Regions from separate parts of the Microbacterium pseudoresistens genome, predicted to be linked through region 1. Evidence: predicted binding sites of a transcription regulator. Region 1 holds the regulator's gene; the other holds the start of a gene.

Region 1 (5,216 bases):
GTGTGGTTCACCGTGCGCGCGTTCGACGCGCCGGTCGCCTTCGTCTACCGCACGATCCCCGCCCTGGTGCGCCGTCGCCGCAAGACGCTGTTCGCCCGCTACCTGCGCGCGATCTCCCCGCTGTACGCGACGCCGGTCTGATGGCGATCCGCTGATGGGCGGGCCTCTGCCGGACGGGGATCCCGCGCCATCCGACGGTGCACTGCCCGCCGATCTTCCCATCGATCCGGAGGCGCCGTTCTCGGCGTATCTGCACGTGCCGTTCTGCCGGGTGCGCTGCGGATACTGCGACTTCAACACGTACACGGCCACCGAGTTGCGGGGGGCGCGGCAGGATGCGTATGCCGACACGCTGCTCGAGGAGGTGGCGCTGAGCCGCACGGTGCTGGCCGAGGCGGATGCGCTCCGACCGCTCGACACGGTGTTCTTCGGCGGAGGAACGCCCACGCTGCTGCCGGCGGGAGACCTCGGCCGGATGCTGCACGGCGTCGTCGACGCGTTCGGCATCCGCCCCGGAGCGGAGGTCACGGTCGAGGCGAACCCCGACACCGTGACACCGGCCGTCGTCACCGAGCTCGCCGCATCCGGGGTGACCCGCATGTCGATCGGCATGCAGTCGGCCGTGCCGCATGTGCTGGCAGCGCTGGACCGGACGCACCGTCCGGAGAACGTGCGCACGGCCGTCGCGGCGGCGCGCGAGGCGGGGCTCGACGTCAGCCTCGATCTCATCTACGGCGCCCCCGGCGAGTCGCTGGCGGACTGGGAGCGCTCGCTCGGTGCCGCGCTCGAGCTGGACCCCGACCACATCTCGGCCTATGCGCTCATCATCGAGGACGGCACCAAGCTCGCCCGTCAGATCCGCCGCGGCGAGGTGCCCGCACCCGACGACGACCTGCAGGCCGACATGTACGAGCTCGCCGATGCGCGGCTCGCCGCTGCCGGGTTCTCCTGGTACGAGGTGAGCAACTGGGCCCGCACTCCCGAGCAGCGCTCGGCGCACAACCGCGCGTACTGGCGCGGCGCGGACTGGTGGGGCTTCGGCCCCGGTGCGCACAGCCACATCGCGGGGCTGCGCTGGTGGAACGTGAAGCATCCCGCCGCCTACGCCCAGCGGCTTGACCGGCGTCTCTCACCGGCCGCAGCGCGAGAGCGCCCGGATGCGGATGCGCGTGATCTGGAACGCATCCTGCTGCGCTCACGCATGGCCGAGGGGCTTCCCGTCGACCTGCTGCGCCCCTCCGTGCGCCCGCGAGTGGCGGGGCTCATCGCCGACGGTCTCGTCGACGGGGCGGCCGCGGTGTCGGGTGCGCTCGTGCTGACGCTGCGCGGGCGACTGCTCGCCGACGCGGTCGTGCGCGCGCTGACCGACTGAGAGCGCGCCGGCCAGGCCGCGCGGCGCTCAGGAAGCACGCGCTAGAATTGGCACTCCCGCAGGACGAGTGCCAATGAGGAGGCGAGATGGTCAGCGAACGGGGCCTTCAGGTGCTCCGAGCGATCGTGGAGGACTACGTCTCCACGAACGAGCCGGTCGGCAGCAAGTCGATCGTCGATCGTCATGCCTTCGGTGTGTCGGCCGCGACGATCCGCAACGACATGGCCCAGCTCGAAGACGAAGAGCTGATCGCCGCACCGCATACGTCCTCCGGCCGCGTGCCCACCGACAAGGGCTACCGCGTCTTCGTGGATCACCTCGCGCGACTCCGCCCGCTCTCCACGGCGCAGCGCAGCGCGATCACGACCCTGTTGTCGGAACCGACAGACCTCGACGACGTCATGGCCCGCACAGTCCGCGTGCTCACCCGTCTCACCGGTCAGGTCGCGCTCGCGCAGTACCCCTCGTTCTCGCGCGCGAGCGTGACGCACGTCGAACTCGTGATGCTCGCGCCCAACCGGCTCCTCATCGTACTGGTGACCGACGGCGGAGGCGTGTCGCAGCGCATCGTCGGCCTGCCGTCAGACATCGATGAGCTCGACCTCTCGACCCTGCGCGCACGTCTGTCGGTACAACTGACCGGACGATCCGTGCGGCACGGACTCGAGGGCATCGGCGCGTTCGTCGATGCGCCCGAAGGATCGGCCATGTCGGGAGTGCAAGGGGCGATATCGCGGGCCATCGCCGAGGAACTGGAGGAGTTCCGTCAGGACAAGCTCGTGATGGCGGGGGCGGCCACGCTCGCGCGACGCGAGCAGGACTTTCGCGGCAGCATCCACCCGTTGCTGGAGGCCATCGAGGAGCAGGTCACGCTGTTGAGGCTCATGACGCAGATGCAGGCGGATGCGCAGGGCTTGGCGACCAGCATCGGCGCCGAGAACGAACCCTTCGGATTGACCGAGGCATCGATCGTGGCCAGTGACTACGTGGCCTCCGGGGGTACGGCGCGCCTGGGCGTGATGGGGCCGACCCGCATGGACTACCCGAGCAACCTCGCTGCCGCGCGGGCCGTGGCCCGCTATCTGTCGCAGTTGCTCGACGACGACGAATCGGCTCGCTGAGCGGGCCGGGAAGGTGAAAGTGGCTGATCACTACGAGGTGCTCGGGGTGTCGCGAGACGCCAGCGAGGACGAGATCAAGAAGGCCTATCGGCGCCTGGCGCGCCAGCTTCATCCGGATGTGAATCCCAGTGAAGACGCGGCCGAGCAGTTCAAGCTCGTGACCCACGCGTACGACGTGCTCAGTGACGCCGACTCGCGCCGTCGCTACGACATGGGCGGCGACGAGGGCGCCGGCGGATTCGGCGGATTCGGCGGGTTCGGCGACATCTTCGAGACATTCTTCGGCGCGGGCGGAGGCGGCCGGGCGGCTCGTCCGCGTTCACGCCGGGAGCGGGGTCAGGATGCGCTCGTGCGCGTGACCCTCGACCTCGGCGAGGTCGTGTTCGGCGTGCACCGCGAGATCGAGGTCGACACGGCGGTGCTGTGCGAGACGTGCCAGGGCTCGTGCTGTCAGGAGGGCACGGCCCCGGTCACCTGCGACATCTGTCAGGGCACCGGTCACGTGCGTCAGCAGGTGCGCAGCCTGCTCGGCAACGTCGTCACCTCGGCGCCGTGCGGATCGTGCGAGGGGTACGGCACGACCATCCCGTATCCGTGCGCCACGTGCAACGGGCAGGGCCGAGTGCGCTCGCGCCGAACCGTGGGGCTCGACATCCCGGCCGGCGTGGAGACCGGGCTGCGTCTGCAGCTGCCCGGCTCCGGCGAGGTGGGGCGCGCGGGGGGCCCGAACGGCGACCTGTACATCGAGGTCACCGTCGCCCCGCACGCCACGTTCAGTCGCGAGGGCGACGACCTGCTCGCCACGTTGGAAGTGGCCATGACCGACGCCATCCTCGGCACGACGACCACGATCGACGGCCTCGACGGGCCGGTCGACCTCGAGGTGCGCCCCGGCGTACAGGCCGGCGACGTGCTCACGATCAGAGGCCGCGGCATCACTCCGCTGCGCGGATCGCAGCGGGGCGACCTGCGCGTGGGAGTGCAGGTGCTCACGCCCACGCGTCTGGACGGCAAGGACCGCGCGCTCGTCGAGGATCTCGCCAAGCGGCTGAAGGCGCCGTCGCCGAAGCTGTCGGAGTTCCACCAGGGCATGTTCTCGAAGCTGCGCGACAAGTTCCGGAACGGCTGATCCGGCCATGGCCCTGCACTTCCTCACCCCGGATGCGGCGACCGCCGAGGTCGGCGGGCTCGTCGCGCTCACCGGTGCCGAGGCCAGGCATGCCGCCGTCGTGCGGCGCCTGCGCACGGGCGAGCGGATCACGCTCGGAGACGGTCGCGGCATCTGGCTGGAGGGCGCCGCCGAATCCGTGGCCCCCGATCTGGTCGAGGTGCGCGTCGATGAGCGTCGCGAGGTCTCGGAGCCTGCGCCGCGCATCCTGCTCGCCCAGGCGCTGGCCAAGGGGGATCGCGACGAGCTCGCGGTGCAGGCGGCGTGCGAGCTGGGCGTCGACGCTGTCGTGCCGTGGCAGGCCGCACGCAGCGTCGTGCGCTGGGAGGGCAAGAAGGCGGCCAAGGGCCGCGAACGCTGGGCGAGCATCGTCCGCGAGGCCGCCAAGCAGGCGCACCGGGCCTGGGTGCCCGAGGTCGCCGAGGCGGAGACGACCGGCCAGCTGGCCCGACGTGCGGCCGAGGCGAGGATGCTCATCCTCGATCCGACCGCCGAGACCCGACTCAGCGCCATCGACGCGGATGAGCGCGACATCGTGCTCGTCGTCGGCCCGGAGGGCGGCATCACGCCGGACGAGCTGGATCGGCTCTCTCAGGCCGGAGCGGAGCGCGTTCGACTGGGCGACACGGTGCTGCGCACCTCCACGGCCGGCCCCGCAGCCATCGCGGTCCTCTCCGCCGCGCTACGCCGTTGGTGAGCGCTGTCGGCGCGCTGCCTGCGGGGAAGATGCGCGGATAGACTGGGCGCATGGCCGAACCCTCGATCTTCACGCGCATCCTCCAGGGCGAGATCCCGGGTGAGATCCTGCTCGAGACCGACCGCGTCTTCGCGATCCGCGACATCGATCCGCAGGCGCCGCTGCACGCGCTCGTCATCCCCAAGACCGAGCGGTACCGCGACGTCACCGAACTCGCGGCGGGTGATCCGGGCCTGCTGGCAGAGGTCGTCGCGGCGGCCAAGACCCTCGCCGACGAGCACGCGAACGGGGAGTACCGGCTCATCTTCAACAACGGCGCGAGCGCCGCGCAGTCCGTCTTCCACGTGCACGCCCATGTGCTCGGCAACATCGAGGAGAACAAGCTCGTTGGCTTCTGACGAATCCGCCCCCGAGGCCACGACGGCTCGCATCGAGGTCGACGGCGTCGCGATGGTCCAGTTGCTGGGTCCGCAGGACCGGCTGCTGCGCATGCTCGAGAAGCAGCATCCAAGCGTGGATGTGCTCGTACGAGGCAACGAGATCACCCTCACCGGGGCTGCCGGCGATGTGCGCGCCGCGGCCGCCCTCGTCGACGAGCTCGTCGCGATGACCCGCGCCGGGCACGCTCTCGGCCCCGCGGACGTCGTGCAGTCGGCGCGCATCCTCGATCACGACGGCCCGCGGCCCAGCGAGGTGCTGGGCGAGGCGATCCTCTCCACCCGTGGCCGGGTCATCCGCCCCAAGACCCTCGGGCAGAAGGCGTACGTCGACGCGATCGAGGAGAACACGATCGTCTTCGGCATCGGACCCGCCGGCACCGGCAAGACCTACCTCGCGATGGCCAAGGCCGTGCAGGCC
Region 2 (5,216 bases), 2.0 Mb from region 1:
CGGTGTTCTCGATCTCGCGACGGATCTGCGTGACGCGGCCGGCGATCTGCTCGGCGTCGCCGGTGCCCTCGACGATCGTGGTCTCGTCCTTGGTGACGATGACCTTACGCGCACGGCCCAGCAGGTCGAGGGTGGTGTTCTCGAGCTTGAGCCCGACCTCCTCTGTGATGACCTCGCCGCCGGTGAGGATGGCGATGTCGCCCAGCTGCGCCTTGCGGCGGTCGCCGAAGCCGGGGGCCTTGACGGCGACGGACTTGAAGATGCCGCGGATCTTGTTCAGCACGAGAGTCGCGAGCGCTTCGCCCTCGACGTCCTCCGCGATGATGACGAGCTCCTTGCCGTCCTGGATCACCTTGTCGACGACGGGCAGGAGATCCTTGATGTTCGAGATCTTCTGGTTCGCGATGAGGATGTAGGGCTCCTCGAAGACGGCCTCCTGGCGGTCGGGGTCCGTCACGAAGTAGGGGTTCAGGTAGCCCTTGTCGAAGCGCATGCCCTCGGTGAGCTCGAGCTCGGTGCCGAACTGCTGAGCCTCCTCGACGGTGACGACGCCCTCCTTGCCGACCTTGTCGATGGCCTCGGCGATGAGCTCGCCGATCTCCGGGTCGGCGGCCGAGATCGAGGCGGTCGCGGCGATCTGCTCCTTGGAGTCGATCTCCTTCGCGCTCTCCCCGAGCTCGGCGGTGATGGCGGCGACGGCCTTCTCGATACCGCGCTTGAGCGAGATCGGGTCGGCGCCGGCGGCGACGTTGCGCAGGCCCTCGCGGACGAGCGCCTGGGCGAGGACGGTGGCCGTGGTGGTTCCGTCACCGGCGACGTCGTCGGTCTTCTTGGCGACCTCCTTGACGAGCTCCGCACCGATCTTCTCGTACGGGTCGTCGAGCTCGATCTCCTTGGCGATGGAGACGCCGTCGTTCGTGATCGTGGGGGCGCCCCACTTCTTCTCGAGCACGACGTTGCGGCCACGCGGGCCCAGCGTCACCTTGACAGCGTCGGCCAGGATGTTCAGGCCGCGCTCGAGACCGCGACGGGCCTCCTCATCGAAAGCGATGATCTTTGCCATGAGTACTGTCGTCCCTCCTGGACGTAGGCGTTGAGTGTTAGCACTCGTCAACAGTGAGTGCTAATGCCATTCTGGCACTCGACCCCTGCGAGTGCAAGCCGCCGGAATCGCTACTGCGCGGAGCCGTCGCCGGAGTCGTCCGTCGACCCGTCCGTGCCGCCGTCGGCGGGCGCCTCGGGGACCGGAGCCCGATCCATGCCGATCACGATGGTGAGCTGCTTCTGCCCGTCGCTCACGTCGTTCGCATAGACGTCGCTCTGGGCGATCTTCGCCCCGCCGATCACCTCTGCCAGGCCCAGCGCGGCCGCCCGGTCCTCGTCGCTCTGGTAGTAGACGATCGTCTCCGGGAAGTCGGTGACATCGGCGTTGCCGGGGAGCACGGACTCCGCGGGCCATCCTGCGTTCACGACGGTGTCGCGCATGCCCGCCGCCAGGCCGTCGCCGGCGGTCGCGTTGAGCACGAGCACCGCGTACGAGGTGTCGATCGTCCCGGTCTCGGTGGGCGACGGGGCGGGCGCGGTGGCCACGGCATCAGGGCCCAGCGTGATCTTTCCCATCGCGACCATCGCCCCGAAGATGCCGCCGACGATGAGCACCAGCGCGGCCACGAACGACCACAGCAGCACGATCCATCCGTTCATGCCCGGGTTCTCGGCACGGTGCGCGCCGACACGACCCTGCGCGCGGGGGACATCGTCGAAGCGATCGCGTACGGGTTTTGACACCCCTCGATGTTAGCGGCACGCTGTCGGGCGATCCTGAGCGGGTCGGACGGCGCGCGATCCCGTCAGCCGGTCGCGCCCGCCAGCCGCGCCGCCCTGCGTCGCTCGGCGTCGTCGCGCCGACGGCGAAGGCGCTGCACGAGGAGGGGGTCGTGAGCCAGTGCGGCGCCGTCGTCGATGATCCGGTCCAGCAGCAGGTAGTAGCGCGCGGGGGTGAGGGCGAGCTCGTTGCGGATCGCCTCCTCCTTGGCGCCGCCGTGCTGCGGCCTGCGCGCCTCGAAGTCGAGGATCGCGCGGTCTCGGTCGGAGAGCTGCTGGGTCATCGTGTTCAGGCTACGTCGGCGGATCGCGGAGGCCGCGCATCCACCTCCGCGATCCGCGGAACCGGCCTCACCTGGCGTGGAGGGAGGGAGAATGGAGGCGAGAGGATGTGCACCATGGACTACCGCGTGAGCAAGACCGAAGAGCAGTGGCGCGAAGAGCTGGACCCGCAGCAGTATGCGGTGCTGCGCACCGCCGCCACCGAGCGCCCGTGGACCGGTGAGCTGCTCGACGAGGGGCGCGCCGGCCTGTACACGTGCGGCGCGTGCGGGGCGGAGCTGTTCCGCAGCGGCACGAAGTTCGACTCCGGGTGCGGGTGGCCGAGCTTCTACGAGTCGATCCGCCCGGAGGCCGTCGAACTCATCGAGGACTCCAGTCTGGGCATGGTGCGCACCGAAGTCCGCTGCGCCGCCTGCGGATCGCACCTCGGGCACGTCTTCCCCGACGGTTTCGGCACGCCCACCGGTGACCGGTACTGCATGAACTCGGTCGCGCTGAGCTTCCGACCCACGAGCGGCGAGGCGGCGGAGAGCGAGGAGTGAGCGCACTCGAGGCGGTTCTCGCGCGCAGGTCGTGGTCGAAGGTGACCGATGAGGCACCCGACCGCGACGAGTTGCTGACGCTGATCGCCGCGGCCGGCCGCGTGGCCGACCACTCCTCGTTGCAGCCGTGGCGGCTCATCGAGCTGCGCGGCGATGCCCGCCACCGGCTCGGCGCCGCCATCGCGGTGGCGCAGGATGCCGACGAGCCGTCGACCAAGCCCCTGCGAGCGCCGCTGCTCATCGCCGTCGTGGCGAGCTTCCGCCGCAGCGAGAAGGTGCCGCATTGGGAGCAGGAGGCTGTGGCCGCGGGTGTCGCGCACGTGCTGAGCCTGCTGCTCGATGAGGCGGGCTGGGGCGTGATCTGGCGCACCGGCGGCTACACGAGGCATCCTGCCGTCGCCGCCGCGCACGGGCTCGCGCCCGACGAGCAGTTGCTGGGCTGGCTGTATGTCGGGGGCAGGCCCGAGCGCGCTTCGGGGCGTCGCTCGCCCGTTGACGCCGACGCCCTTCTCACACCGATGCCGGCGGACGGGCCGACCGTAGTGGCGGCCTCGACGTTGGAGAAGACGAAGAAGGACAAGAAGCGCAAGAAGGACAAGGGGTCATCCTGACAAGTGGGTTCTCCCAGAGGAGCCCCCTCCCGGCCATCGGGCCGAGAGGGGGCTCCTCTTCGTCAGCGAGCTCAGTTGTCGCGCAGTTCGTCCTTGACGTCGTTGCGCGCCTTGACGGCGTCGCGCTCGGCTTCCGCCTTCTTCACGTCAGCGTCGGCCTTGAGCTCGTCGGCCTTGTCCTTCAGCTTGTCGACACCGTCCTCGACAGCACGACCGGCCTGCTTCGCGGCCTCGCCGATCGTCTCTTTCGCATCGTCCAAGAAACCCATGTTGAGCCCCCCTTTCTCTTGAGGTGGATAGCCAGGCTAGGCCGAGCATCCACCGAGCGCAAGGGACCCGCTGGCCACGTGGAGCCGACTGCGGGACTCGAACCCGCGACCGCCTGTTTACAAGACAGGTGCTCTACCAGCTGAGCTAAGTCGGCGCACCGCATCGCGAACGACCGGCGTCGATCCAGCCTACCGGCGCCGGCAGGCGTTCTTCGCCGCCCGGATCAGGCCGCGGGGGTCTCCGTCGGCGTCTGCGTGGGCTTGGGCGTGGAGTAGTAGGCGTCGCTGGCGATCGACAGCACGAACTGCGAGAACTCTGCCGGATCGTCCAGCGCACCCGCGTAGGCCTGACCGTTCACGACGATCATCGGCGCACCGTTGAGCACGAGGTCGTCCGAACCCGGCAGCGGGCCCTCCAGCGCACGGCTCGTGGCATCCTTCGCCCAACTGGTGAAGCTCTTCTTCTCGATGCAGCCGCGCACACCGGCGACGTCGTCCACGCCGACGGCCTGGGCGAGGTCGGCCAGTTCGATGTCGGTGCGGCCGTCGCTGTCGAGCTCGGGCTGGTTCACGAGCAGCTCGTGGTTGAAGGCATAGAACTTGTCGGGCGCGAACGAAGCCACGCACGCCGCGGCGGCGGCCGCGCGCAGCGAGTACTTCGTGCCGTTCGAGTTGGCGGTCAGCAACGACACGGGGTGATACGACACGGTGGCCGCGCCCTGGTCGATCCAGCTCACGAGCTGACGTGTGTTCGCCCGCTCGAACTCGCCGGCACCGGGCGAGAGGTAGTCGACGTAGATGTGGATGTCGACCGCGTCCGCGTCGACCGTGGGCGAAGGCGTCGGGGTCGCCTCGGCGCCATCCGTCTCGGACGAAGGAGTCGCTTCCGCATCAGGCGCTCCCTGCGCCACGGAGGTCGAAGAAGCCTCGCGCACGACCACGCCGTCATCGTCCATGTTGCTGGGCGACGCCGTCGGCTTCGACATGGCCGATCCGACCGCCCAGGCCACACCCGCTCCCGCCGCACCGACCACCACGACGGCGACCAGCGCAATGATCGTCCGTCGCATGATCCGCGCGCGGGACTGCTGGGCGTGCACCTGCTGTGCCTTCTCCCTGACCGCCTCGCGCGAATGGCGAGGGGTGGGTACGTTCGGCGTTTCGTCGCTCGACATCGTTCCTCTTGAGACAGATCGGGGGACGGATCTCCCCGGCCGCTGCGTTCACAGGACCGAGGACGATGCTAGCCAGGCAGGCTGAGAAAACCCCAGACGAATCGCCCTGCGCACGCGCAGAACGTCGCAGGCGCGGATGGACGCGCGCACCCGTCGCGTGACATACTGGCGCTGGCCCGATGGCGGGCCACGGCGGGTCGTTCCGCCGCTTCCATCACAACGGATCGTCCGGCACGTACCTGCCGGTGAAGGAGAAAACAATGGCATCCGTCACGTTCGACGACGCGACCCGGCTCTACCCCGGCGGTACGCGTCCCGCAGTCGACAAGCTCAACCTCGAGGTCGCAGACGGCGAGTTCCTCGTCCTCGTCGGCCCCTCCGGATGCGGAAAGTCCACGTCGCTGCGCATGCTCGCCGGCCTCGAAGAGGTCAACGAGGGCCGCATCCTCATCGGGGACCGCGACGTCACCGACGTTCCGCCGAAGGACCGCGACATCGCGATGGTCTTCCAGA

Evidence for each region. The regulator HrcA, encoded in region 1, represses chaperone genes, less so after heat shock. The targets are predictions, from matches to a motif close to TTNGCACTCGNNNNNNNCGAGTGCNAA.
Region 2: groL (chaperonin GroEL) is a predicted target of HrcA. The motif match lies at 1,101-1,127, and genes of this name have one in related genera.

What each region holds. Positions count from the first base shown of each region.
Region 1 is NZ_JACCBH010000001.1:2,442,492-2,447,707, forward strand. It holds gene BKA02_RS11990 (DUF1990 domain-containing protein) at 1-141, shown strand, start outside; gene hemW (radical SAM family heme chaperone HemW) at 155-1,372, shown strand; gene hrcA (heat-inducible transcriptional repressor HrcA) at 1,459-2,493, shown strand; gene dnaJ (molecular chaperone DnaJ) at 2,513-3,622, shown strand; gene BKA02_RS12010 (16S rRNA (uracil(1498)-N(3))-methyltransferase) at 3,630-4,358, shown strand; gene BKA02_RS12015 (HIT domain-containing protein) at 4,409-4,756, shown strand; gene BKA02_RS12020 (PhoH family protein) at 4,809-5,216, shown strand, end outside.
Region 2 is NZ_JACCBH010000001.1:434,458-439,673, forward strand. It holds gene groL (chaperonin GroEL) at 1-1,063, opposite strand, end outside; gene BKA02_RS02125 (LytR C-terminal domain-containing protein) at 1,174-1,788, opposite strand; gene BKA02_RS02130 (DUF3263 domain-containing protein) at 1,851-2,108, opposite strand; gene msrB (peptide-methionine (R)-S-oxide reductase MsrB) at 2,223-2,648, shown strand; gene BKA02_RS02140 (nitroreductase family protein) at 2,645-3,259, shown strand; gene BKA02_RS02145 (hypothetical protein) at 3,331-3,528, opposite strand; tRNA gene BKA02_RS02150 (tRNA-Thr) at 3,608-3,683, opposite strand; gene BKA02_RS02155 (DsbA family protein) at 3,753-4,703, opposite strand; gene BKA02_RS02160 (ABC transporter ATP-binding protein) at 4,964-5,216, shown strand, end outside.